DNA from 4 places in the Cellulosimicrobium sp. NPDC030954 genome. Region 2 is predicted to be linked to each of the others. Evidence: riboswitches for the same ligand, from Rfam matches in the RefSeq annotation. Region 2 holds a riboswitch; each other region holds the start of a gene.
The links. A riboswitch is a leader RNA that binds a small molecule or an ion and turns the genes downstream of it on or off. The one in region 2 is predicted to bind thiamine pyrophosphate.

Region 1 (2,799 bases), on a different contig from region 2:
GAGGAACAGCAGCGGCACCGCCGCCGCGATCCCCCACAGCACCCCGCGCCCGACGCTGCCCCGCCGGACCGCGCGGCCCCTCACCACGGCTCTACCTCGGCGGACCAGGGCTCTACCTCGCGAGGTAAAGCCCTGGTCATGCCCGCCGGCGGACCGGAGACGCGGGTCAGTCGACGACCGTGGCCGTCCATGCCTTGATCCACTCGTCACGGTGCGCCGAGATGTCGGCGGGCGCGACCTCGAAGGGCTCGTCGGCGAGCGGGGCGAACTCGGCCCAGCCGTCGGGGAGCGCGACGGAGTCGTCGGCGGGGTACATGTACATCTGGCCGGGCACGTCGGCCTGGAACGCCTCGCTCACGAGGAAGTCCACGAGCTGCTGCGCGCCCTCGGGGTTCTTCGCGTTCGCGAGCACGCCCGCGTACTCGACCTGGCGGAAGCACGTGTCGAGCAGCGCACCCGTGGTCGACTCGGAGCCGTCCTCGGTGAGCGTGAACGCGGGCGACGTCGAGTACGACAGCACGAGCGGGCGCGGCCCGGCGCCCTCGGAGCCGGAGAAGTCGACGTAGTACGCGTCGGACCAGCCGTCGACGACCTTCACGCCGTTGGCGCGCAGGTCGGCCCAGTAGTCCTCCCAGCCGTCCTCGCCGAACGCGCCGACGGTCGCGAGGAGGAACGCGAGGCCGGGCGACGACGTCGCCGGGTTGGTCACGACGAGGAGGTCCTCGTACTCCGGCTTCGCGAGGTCCTCGAGCGACACCGGCTCGGGGATGCCCGCGTCGGCGAACCAGGTGTGGTCGACGTTGACGCAGACGTCGCCGAGGTCGACGGGCGTCAGCTCTCCCCCGTCCCCCACCGCGTACTGCGCCGCGGAGTCGGACAGTCCGTCCGGCGTGTAGGGCGCGAGCACGCCCTCGTCGATCGCGCGCGAGGCGAACGTGTTGTCGATCCCGAACACGACGTCGCCCAGCGGCGAGTCCTTGGTGAGGATCAGCTGGTTGACGAGCGCGCCGCCGTCGCCCGGCGCGACCTGCTCCACGGTGAGCCCGCTCTCCTCCTCGAACGCGGCGAGCACCTCGTCGCTCACGGCGAAGGAGTCGTGGGTGACCAGGGTGACCGTGCCCCCGGCGCCCGACGACGCGTCGTCGCCTCCCGAGCCTGACGTCGCGTCGTCGCCGCTGCCGCACGCGGCGAGCGCGAGGAGGGCGAGGGTCGTGCCCGCGCCCGTGACGAGGGTGCTCCGGCGGGTGCGGGCGGTCGTGCGCTGCATGTGTCCTCCCAGGACGTTCAGGAGGGGTCCACCGACCCGTGCGACCCGTGCTCCGGCGAGCGCGGGAGACCGCACGAGCAGGTGATCGAGATTCCCGACTTCCTCCACCGGTGCTAACCGGATCAGGTTCGAGGGTCTGCGGTGGTCCGCACTCTCAGCTCCTCCAGGAGCTCCCCTGTCGTTCACGTCGAGCCTACACCGGGCCGCCCCTGGGGAATCCCCCTGAGAGAACCCTGAGAGCGGCGCCGCACCGACCAGGGAGGGGTCCGGGCCGGTCCCCGATGCCCGGGGGCGCACCCCCGCGGGAGGGTCGAGACGACCGGACCGGGGCCCCCGGCCGACGACGCAGGAGGGGAAGGACCGATGAGCAGCAGACCTGGGATGACGGGTGCGACGACGACCGTCGCGACGTCCACCGAGAACGCCGAGAACGCCGAGAACGCCGCGGGAGCCGCCGGGACCACGCCGGAGCGGCCCGTGATCGCCACCGCACGGGGGCTCGTGAAGACCTACGGGCGCGGCGAGGCCGCGGTCCGCGCCCTGGACGGCGTCGACGTCGACCTCGAACGCGGACGCCTCACGGCGATCATGGGCCCGTCCGGGTCGGGCAAGTCGACCCTCATGCACTGCCTCGCCGGGCTGGACTCCCCCACGGCGGGGACCGTCGTCGTGGACGGCGAGACGGTCTCGGCGATGAGCGAGCGACGGCTGACGCGGCTGCGACGCACGCGCATCGGGTTCGTCTTCCAGTCGTTCAACCTCGTGCCGACGCTCACGGCGGAGGAGAACATCGTGCTCCCGCTCGCCGTCGCGCGCCGGCCCGTGGACCGGGCGTGGTTCGACCGCGTCGTCGACGCCGTCGGCCTGCGCCCGCGGCTCGGGCACCGCCCGGCGGAGCTCTCGGGCGGGCAGCAGCAGCGCGTCGCGTGCGCGCGGGCGCTCGTGTCCCGGCCGGCGGTCGTGTTCGCGGACGAGCCGACCGGCAACCTCGACTCGCGCGCCGCCGCGGAGGTGCTCGGCTTCCTGCGCGCCTCGGTGGACGACCTCGGCCAGTCCGTCGCCATGGTCACGCACGACCCGACGGCGGCGTCGTACGCGCACCGCGTGCTGTTCCTCGCGGACGGGCGCCTCGTGACCGAGCTGCGCGACCCGACGCCGCAGGCCGTCCTCGACACGCTCGGCGCCCTCACGCCGGCGGCGTCGGCGGGCGCGCACGCCGCACCGGTCACCCACGAACCGGCGGCCGTCCGATGATGGGCCGGATCGCGCTGCGCGGCGTGCGCGCGCACGGCGCACAGCTCGTGCTGTCCGTGCTCGCGGTGACGATCGGCGTCGCGTTCGTCACCGGCACGTTCGCGCTCCGTGCGATGCTCGCCTCGACGTTCGACGGCATCGTCGCGTCGTCGATCCAGGCGGACGCGTACGTGCGCGGCGCCACCACCGCCGGGTCCGCGCTCGAGTCGTCGTCCGCGCAGCTCGGCGGCGCACGGAGCCTCGTCCCGGCGGACCTGGCCGGCACGCTCGACGCGCGG
Region 2 (2,799 bases):
CCTGCTCGTCAACAACGCGGGGCGCGTCGACGCCGAGGTGCCGCTCTGGGAGGCGGACCCCGACGAGTGGTGGGCGATCGTCGAGACCAACGTGCGCGGGCCGTTCCTCCTCGCGCACGCCGTCGTCCCCGGCATGCTCGCGCGCGGCGGGGGACGCGTCGTCGACCTCAACAGCGGCGCGGGCTCGCACGACATGGACGGCGCGAGCGCGTACAACGCGAGCAAGACGGCGCTCCTGCGGCTCGGTGCGAACCTGCACCGCTCCGGGTTCGCGCGCGGGCTGCGGACCTTCGAGGTCGCGCCCGGCGTCGTCCAGACCGACATGACGGCGTCGATGGTCATGCACGAGGGTCGCACCGAGTGGACCCCGGTGGAGCGCACGGTCGAGATGGTCGTCGCGATCGCGCGCGGCGAGCTCGACGCGTTCTCGGGAGCGTTCGTGCGCGTGACGCACGACTCCCCGGAGTCGTTGCGCGCCGCGGCCGAGGAGGCCCTCGGCCGCGGGGACGTCCTGCCCGGCCCCGACGCGCGGCGCCTGCGCGTCACGCGCTGGGGCGCGGACGACCCGATGCCGGGAGAGCTCCCGGCCCGCTGACCTCCCACCGGCACGGACGCGACGACCCGCCGCGTCACGGACCCGTCGCACGCCCGACCCGCAGCGCCGCCCGACCCCTCCGGCCGGGCGGCGCTCGTGCGTCCGCGGGTGGCGCGTGCGAGGGGGAGATCACCCGCCATCTGGTTGAAGTTTCACGCACCCATCGGGGATGCTGTGCTGGACACCTGACCAAGTACCGGGCGGACACCGACGTCGCGGCTCGACGACGCCTGGGAGCGACGTATGACGACGGCCCGCCCTGTCCGGCAGTGGAACGGCCTCACCGTTCCCGAGGCCGGCACCTACGCGCTGGACGAGGCGCACAAGCGCATCGGGTTCACCGGGATGCACATGATGGTGTCGCCCGTCCGGGGCGAGTTCACCCGGGCGCGCGCGACCGTCCTGGTCGGCGAGGACCCGCTCGCCTCGGCGGTCTCCGCGACGATCGAGACCGCGAGCCTCACGACGCACCACGAGGAGCGCGACGCGCACCTGCGCAGCCCCGACTTCCTCGACGTCGACGCCTACCCGACGATCGAGTTCCGTAGCACCTCGGTCTGCTGGCAGGGCGAGCAGCAGGACCAGATCCTCGCGTGGGCGCGTCTGCGGAACCGCTCGCCCGAGCGCGCCGAGCTCGCGCCCGAGCGGGTGCAACCCCGGACGGCGCAGGCCGGGCGGTTCCTCGTCGAGGGGCTGCTCACGGTCCGGGGCGTCACGCACCGGACCGTGCTGTCGATGCAGTACGGGGGCGCGCGCCGCGACCCCTACGGCCGCGACATCTTCGGCTTCCACGCCGCGGCCGAGATCGACCGCGAGAGCTTCGGCCTGGTCTGGAACGTGCTGCTCGAGACCGGCGGGTTCCTCGTCGGCAAGAAGATCGGCCTCGAGATCGCGGGGGAGGCGATCCACCAGGCCTGACGCGGTGCGTCGCGTCCGCCGGTCCCCGTGAGACCGGGGGAGGTCGTCCGGCGCGCGGGACGTAGCATGGCGAGCGACACGGGGTGCCCCGACGCGGGGCTGAGATGAGACCCGTCGAACCTGCTCTGGCTCGTACCAGCGAAGGGATGTCCGGCGATGACGCTCGCCCTGCCCCAGCACGACCCCGCACCCCGGCGCGACAGCGCCCGTCGGCCCGCGGGCGGCCGCTCACCCGGCCCGGACGGCGGCCCTGGCGCGCGGCCCTCGCGTCCGCGCGTCCTGTCGATCGCGGGGACCGACCCGACCGGGGGCGCGGGCATCCAGGCGGACCTCAAGTCCTTCGCCGCGCACGGCGCGTACGGCATGGCCGTGACGACGGCGCTCGTCGCGCAGAACACGCACGGCGTCCGCTCCGTGCACGTCCCCGGGCCCGCCTTCCTGCGCGAGCAGCTCGACGCCGTGTCCGACGACGTCGAGATCGACGCCGTGAAGATCGGCATGGTGGCCGACGAGGCCAACGCCCGCGAGATCGGGGCGTGGCTCGACGTGCTCGCGGCCGCGCGGACCGACGCCGGGCTCCAGCGACCCTGGGTCGTCCTCGACCCCGTCATGGTCGCCACGTCGGGGCACCGGCTGCTCGACGCGGGCGCGGAGCAGGCGGTGCGCGACCTCGCGGCCCGGGCCGACGTCGTCACCCCCAACCTGCCCGAGCTGGCCGTCCTCGCGGGCCGCGACGTCGCCACGACCTGGGACGACGCGCTGGCCCAGGCCGCGTCGTACGCGGCGACGAGCGGCGCCGTCGTGCTGCTCAAGGGCGGGCACCTCACCGGCGAGACGTCGCCGGACGCCCTCGTCGTGCCGGCCGCGGTCCCCGGTGCCTCACCCGCGGTCACCACGTTCGACGCGCCCCGCGTCGACACCCCGCACACCCACGGCACGGGGTGCTCGCTCTCCGCGGCGCTCGCGGCCCTGCGCCCGCAGCGCGAGGGCTGGGCGGCGGCCGCGCGCGACGCGAAGGAGTGGCTCACCGGCGCGCTGCGGTCGGGTGCCGCGCTGCAGGTCGGGACGGGCCGGGGCCCGGTCGACCACCTGCACGCCACGTCGCCCGTCGCGCCCGGCTGACCGCGCGGAACGGGTCAGGCGCTCGTCGTCGGCTGCGCGACGGCGCAGTCGTAGCCGGGCGGCCACCAGCGCCAGGTCGCCACGACGTCCTGCGCCGCGACGCCCGCGGGGCGGTCGGCGACGCACGCGTCCGCCTGCTGGCGCAGCCCGACCGTCACCCAGTA
Region 3 (2,799 bases), on a different contig from region 2:
CACCTCGACCTCGGTCCCGCCGTACTCGCGCAGGCCCGTCTGGGCCACCTCGCCGCCGAGCGCCTTCGCCATGGCCTGGAAACCGTAGCAGATGCCCATGACGGGCACGCCGGCCTCGAACAGCGCCGGGTCGACGAACGGGGCGCCGGTCGCGTACACGGACGACGGACCACCCGAGAGGATGATCGCGACCGGGTCCTTCGCGAGCATCTGCTCGACCGTGAACGTGTGCGGCACGATCTCGGAGTAGACCTTGGCCTCGCGCACGCGGCGCGCGATGAGCTGCGCGTACTGGGCGCCGAAGTCGACGACGAGCACGGGGCGCGGGGTCGCGGCGACCTCGGCGGTGGTGGGGGTGTCGGGAGCGGTGGCGGGTGACGTCACCGCTCCAGGATAGTCGCCGCGCGGCGGGCGACCGTCACGCGTCTCAGGCGCCGGCGCGCTCGCCCGCTCGCGCGGCGGCTCGTCCTGCCACGCGCTCGCGCAGGGCGCGCGCGGCACGCTCCGGGTCCGGCGCCTGCGTGATCGCCCGCACCACGACGACGCGGTCCGCCCCGGCGTCGAGCACCGCGTCGAGCCGGTCCGGGTCCACCCCGCCGATCGCGAACCACGGCGTGCCCGGCCGCGTCGCGGCGACCGCGCGCAGCAGGTCGAGCCCGACGGCGGCACGCCCCGGCTTGGTGGGCGTCGCCCACAGCGGGCCCACGCAGAAGTAGTCGACGCCCGGGTCGGCCTCGGCCGCGGCCGCCTGCTCGGCCGAGTGCGTGGACCGGCCGAGCACGGGGTCCGGGCCCAGCAGGGCGCGCACCGCAGGCACCGGCAGGTCCCCCTGGCCCATGTGGACGACGGGCGCGCCCGCGAGCCGTGCGACGTCGGCCCGGTCGTTCACCGCCCACAGGGCGCCGTGCTCCGCCGCGACCCGCGCGACGAGCTCCTGGAGCTCGAGCTCGCGCGCCACGTCGAGCGTCTTGTCGCGCAGCTGGACCACGTCGACCCCGCCCGCGAGCGCCGCCCGCAGGAAGTCCTCGAGGTCGCCGCGCTCCTCGCGCGCGTCGGTGCACAGGTAGAGGCGCGCGTCGGCGAGGCGGGCGCGCGCGTCGTCCGGTGCCGGCACGACGGGGTGCGCGGGCGTGGCGAAGGTCTCGGTGCTCACCCGCCGGAGCCTAGCCGCGCCCGCTCCCCCGCGCGGGTACTGTGGCCGACAGCACGGGAGCCCCGCACGGGGCTGAGAGGGCGTCGGAGCCGACCGTCGAACCTGATCTGGGTCATGCCAGCGAAGGGAGCGCGCATGCACACCCCTGTCCGTCCCGAGCCCCGCCCGCCGGGAGCCGGTCCTGCCGTGCCCGACGGCGCGCGCGACGTCGTCGTCGTGGGCGGTGGGATCGTGGGGCTCGCCGTGGCGTGGCGCGCCGCGCGCGCCGGTCTGACGGTCACGGTGCTGGACCCGTCGCCGGGCGACGGCGCGACGCGCGCCGCCGCCGGCATGCTCGCCCCGGTCACGGAGGCCGACTTCGGCGAGGACGACGCGCTGCGCCTGCACCTCGCGGCCGCCGGAGCCTGGCCCGGCTTCGCCGCCGACCTGCGCGCCGCGACGGGGGCCGACGTCGGGCTGCGCACCGCAGGTACCCTCACCCTCGCGTACGACGCCGACGACCTCGCGCTGCTCCGCCGCGTCCTCGCCCTCCACGCGGCGCACGGCCTGGCCTCGCGCGAGCTCACCGTCGCCGACGCGCGCCGGCGCGAGCCGTACCTCGGCCCCCGGGTCGCGGGCGCGGCGTGGGCGCCCGCCGACCACGCGGTCGACCCCCGCGCGACGCACGCGGCGCTGCTCGGCGCGCTCGACGTCGCCCCCGGCGCGGGCTCCGGGGCGGGTGCGCCCGCGGGCGGGGACGGCCGTGCCGGGGTGCGCGCCGTCGTCGTGCGGGCGTCGGCGACGCGGCTCGCGGTCGACCCGGCCGGGCGCGTCGTGGGCGTGCACGACGACGGGGGCCGGCTCCACGCGGCCGGTGCCGTCGTCGTCGCGGCGGGCTGGGAGTCCGGCGCGCTGCTCGCGGACGTGCCAGGCGTCGTCGTACCGACGCGACCGGTCAAGGGGCAGACGCTGCGCCTCGACGCCGGGCCGGACCTCGCGCTGGAGCACGTGGTGCGCGGGGTCGTGCAGGGGCGGCCCGTGTACGTCGTGCCGCGCGACCCCGTACCCGACGGGCAGGGTCACGGCTGCGCGGGGCACCGGGAGGTCGTCGTCGGCGCGACGACCGAGGAGAACCCGGACGACCGCCGCGCGACCGCCGGCGGCGTCTTCGCCCTGCTGCGCGACGCGCGCGCCCTCCTGCCCGGGATCGACGAGGCCGCGCTCGTCGACGTGACCCCGCGTGCGCGGCCCGCGACCCCGGACAACCTGCCGCTCGTCGGCCCGACCGCCGTCCCCGGCCTGCACCTCGCGACCGGACACGGGCGCAACGGCATCCTCCTCGCGCCGCTCACCGCCGACGCGGTCGTCGCCGGCCTCACCGGCACCGCACTCCAGCCCACCGTCGCGGTCGCCCTCGCCCCGACCCGCACCGACCGCTTCGCCGAACCCGGGCTCTCTCCCCACGGCGCGCCCGACCTGGGGAACGATCCCGGGTTCGGCACCGGCCGGGCGGGCGCCTTCTCCACGACGACACCGAGGTGATTCCCGTGACCCCACCCGTTCCGACCGCGCTCGTCAACGGCGAGCCGTACCCGCTCGACGCGCCCGTGCACCTCGAGCAGCTCGTCGCGGCGCTCGTGCCCGCATACGTCGCCGACGGGACGCCG
Region 4 (2,799 bases), on a different contig from region 2:
GTCGCCCGTGACGTCCCGGCCCTCGAGCGCGACCCGTCCGTCCGCGAGCACTGCCGCCCCCGGGCCGAGGAGGACGTCGCCCAGCGCCAGGTGGGAGCGGCGCCCGGCCCCGCCGACGACGTGACGCCAGCCGCGTTCGGTGAGGAACCGGTGGTCGCCGCTCGCCGTGAGGCGCGTGCCGTCCGCGAGGGTCACGCGGTACGCGCGCTTGCGGGTGGTCCAGCGGTCGAGCACGCGCGTGCGCACGTAGCGCCGGTAGGCGCCGTGCGGCGCGGTCCCCACGATCTCGTCGCCGACGCGCAGCTCGCCGATCGGCCGCTGCGTGCCGTCGGCGAGCAGCACCGGCGTCGACGGCGCGAGGCAGTAGGAGCAGGCGTGGCTGCAGCCGCGGTACGGGTTGACCGTCCAGCGGAACGGCATGCGCGACATCGCCGGGACCTTCGACAGCGCGCTCTTGGCCGTCACCTCGTGGAACGTGATGCCCGCGAACTCGGGCGTGCGCACGCTGCGCACGAGGCCCGCCCGCTCCAGCCCCGGGAGAGCGCCGTCGTCCGCGCCGAGCGCCTGTCCGTCCCACCTCACCCGCACATTCGAACAGGTGTTCGATTCGACGTCAAGCCCCGGGGACGGCCGCCCGCCCGACGCCTACCCCCGCGTCCCCGGCGACCCACGCCTTGAGCAGGGAAAGGTTCGCGAGCGGCACGTGGTGCCCGATCCGCGGGTGGTCCAGCGTCACCCCGACGACGCCGGCCGCACCGAAGGAGGCGAGGTAGTCGATCGCGGCCGGCACCGGGACCGCGAGGAGCGGCACGGCGTCGCCCTCTGCGGCGAGCCCGAGGGCCAGCGCGGCCTCCTTCGCGCGGCCGGCGCTGCTGTAGAGGCAGATCATCGGCCCCTGGGCGGCGGCCACCGCGTACGGGCGGGGCCGGTCCTCGGGGCCGCGCGCGATGAAGAACCAGGTGTCGAGCCGGGCCGCCTGCCGCCAGAGGTCGATCTGCGCCGTCGTGTCTCCGGCGGGCGCCGACCGGACGGCCTCGTCGAGGCGGTCGAGCTCGGCGACCGCCGCAGGGTCGTTGTCCGTGGTCATGCCGCCACGCTCTCATGCCCCGACGGCCCGTCCCGCTGGCTGAGACGCCGGGATTGTCCGGGCCGCGCCGAGGGCCTAGGGTCGGGCCGAACGCCCCCGGGGAGCGCACGAGCGCTGAGAGTGCAGGCCGGACACCCGTCCCTCCTGCAGACCCGTGGAACCTGATCTGGTTCGTACCAGCGAAGGGAGCAGGGCCGACGTCACCGTCCCCTGCGCGCTCGTGCCCGCGCGCCCGCGCCGTGCCGTGCGCGCGGGCCCGGCGGTGGCGCGCCGTCGTGCACCCCTCGCCCCGGGGGCCCGACGGAGGGAACCCGCATGGCCGAGCCCCGCACCACCCCGCAGCAGGCGACCCGGAGCGCCGCCGTACCCACCGACCAGCCGCCCGCCGGGTCGGCCGGCGTGTCGCCCGGCGTGTCGGGCGGCGGGGCGCCCGGTCCCGCGGTCCGCCCGACCGGGCGCCCCGCGCCACGTCGCGGGCTGACGCTGCACGAGACGGTGCTGATCGCCGTCCTCGGCGTCGTCTTCGGGTTCGTGTACTGGGCGTTCGTCCAGCTCTGGGCCCCGCTCCAGCTCGCGATGGGCCCCCTCGCGGACCTCGCCGCGAACGTCCTCGCGGGCGCGTGGATCGTCGTCGGCCCCCTGGCCACGTACATCGTGCGCAAGCCGGGGGTCGGCATCCTCGCCGAGACCCTCGCCGCGCTCGTCGAGGTCGTCTTCCTCGCCTCCCCCGCGGGGCCGCTGCTGCTCGTCGTGGGCCTGGTCCAGGGCGTCGGCGCCGAGCTGCCGTTCGCGCTCACGCGCTACCGCCGGTTCGGCTGGTGGGTGTTCGTCGCGTCGGGCGTGAGCGCCGCGCTCGTCACGTTCGCGTTCAACGCCGTGCGCTTCGGCTGGCTCGGTCAGGACTACGCGATGCTCCGGCTCGGGATCCAGGTCGTGTCGTGCATCGTGCTGTGCGGCCTCGCGGCCCGCCTCCTCGGCGACTCGCTCGCCCGCACGGGCGCCCTCGACGCGTTCGCGATCGGCGCGGCCCGCCGTGGGTGAGGCGACCGCGCACGTGGCTGACGTGACCGCGCACGCGCGCGACGTTCCCGACGCTGTCACAGCCGCCGACGTGACCGTGCACCTCGGGCACCACGGCACCCGGGTGCTCGACGGCGTCGACGTCACCGTCCCGGCCGGGACGAGCCTGCTGGTCCTCGGCCCCTCCGGGTGCGGGAAGTCGACCTTCCTGCGCGCGCTCGTCGGCGTCGTCCCGCACACCCTCCCGGGCGCCGTCCTGGGCGGCCTCCGCGTGACCGGCGCCGACCCGCGCGAGGTGCCTCCGCCCGCGCTCGCCGCCCGCGTCGGCCTCGTCCAGCAGCGGCCCGGCGACCAGCTCTGCCTGGCGCGAGTGGACGAGGAGCTGCGGTTCGCGCTCGAGAACCGCGGTGCCGACCCCCGCAGCATGGACGCCCGCGCGACCGCGGCGCTCACCGCCGTCGGCGCCGCGCACCTGCACGACCGCCCGACCCACGCGCTGTCGGGCGGCGAGGCCCAGCGCGTCGCGGTCGCCGCGGCGCTCGTCGCCGAGCCGGAGCTCCTCGTCCTCGACGAGCCCACCGCGCTGCTGGACCCCGCCGCCGCCCACGACGTCGGGGCCCTCGTCGCCCGCCTCGCGCGCCGACCCGGACCCGGGGACGGTCACGACGCCGCGCCGCGGCACCGCTCGGTCG

Region 1: another riboswitch for thiamine pyrophosphate. It lies ahead of ACZ402_RS12480 (thiamine ABC transporter substrate-binding protein); the one in region 2 lies ahead of thiD (bifunctional hydroxymethylpyrimidine kinase/phosphomethylpyrimidine kinase).
Region 3: another riboswitch for thiamine pyrophosphate. It lies ahead of ACZ402_RS03640 (FAD-dependent oxidoreductase); the one in region 2 lies ahead of thiD (bifunctional hydroxymethylpyrimidine kinase/phosphomethylpyrimidine kinase).
Region 4: another riboswitch for thiamine pyrophosphate. It lies ahead of ACZ402_RS10200 (ECF transporter S component); the one in region 2 lies ahead of thiD (bifunctional hydroxymethylpyrimidine kinase/phosphomethylpyrimidine kinase).

Annotation. Positions count from the first base shown of each region.
Region 1 covers NZ_JBVIFN010000005.1:226,736-229,534, reverse strand. The annotation lists gene ACZ402_RS12485 (ABC transporter permease) at 1-87, opposite strand, end outside; gene ACZ402_RS12480 (thiamine ABC transporter substrate-binding protein) at 167-1,267, opposite strand; TPP riboswitch at 1,350-1,454, opposite strand; gene ACZ402_RS12475 (ABC transporter ATP-binding protein) at 1,631-2,521, shown strand; gene ACZ402_RS12470 (ABC transporter permease) at 2,518-2,799, shown strand, end outside.
Region 2 covers NZ_JBVIFN010000007.1:220,786-223,584, forward strand. The annotation lists gene ACZ402_RS15260 (SDR family oxidoreductase) at 1-595, shown strand, start outside; gene ACZ402_RS15265 (YceI family protein) at 839-1,513, shown strand; TPP riboswitch at 1,583-1,677, shown strand; gene thiD (bifunctional hydroxymethylpyrimidine kinase/phosphomethylpyrimidine kinase) at 1,670-2,635, shown strand; gene ACZ402_RS15275 (hypothetical protein) at 2,650-2,799, opposite strand, start outside.
Region 3 covers NZ_JBVIFN010000001.1:858,915-861,713, reverse strand. The annotation lists gene guaA (glutamine-hydrolyzing GMP synthase) at 1-384, opposite strand, end outside; gene thiE (thiamine phosphate synthase) at 428-1,153, opposite strand; TPP riboswitch at 1,205-1,284, shown strand; gene ACZ402_RS03640 (FAD-dependent oxidoreductase) at 1,289-2,674, shown strand; gene thiS (sulfur carrier protein ThiS) at 2,680-2,799, shown strand, end outside.
Region 4 covers NZ_JBVIFN010000004.1:92,701-95,499, reverse strand. The annotation lists gene ACZ402_RS10210 (Rv2578c family radical SAM protein) at 1-582, opposite strand, end outside; gene ACZ402_RS10205 (hypothetical protein) at 614-1,087, opposite strand; TPP riboswitch at 1,175-1,294, shown strand; gene ACZ402_RS10200 (ECF transporter S component) at 1,403-2,128, shown strand; gene ACZ402_RS10195 (ABC transporter ATP-binding protein) at 2,142-2,799, shown strand, end outside.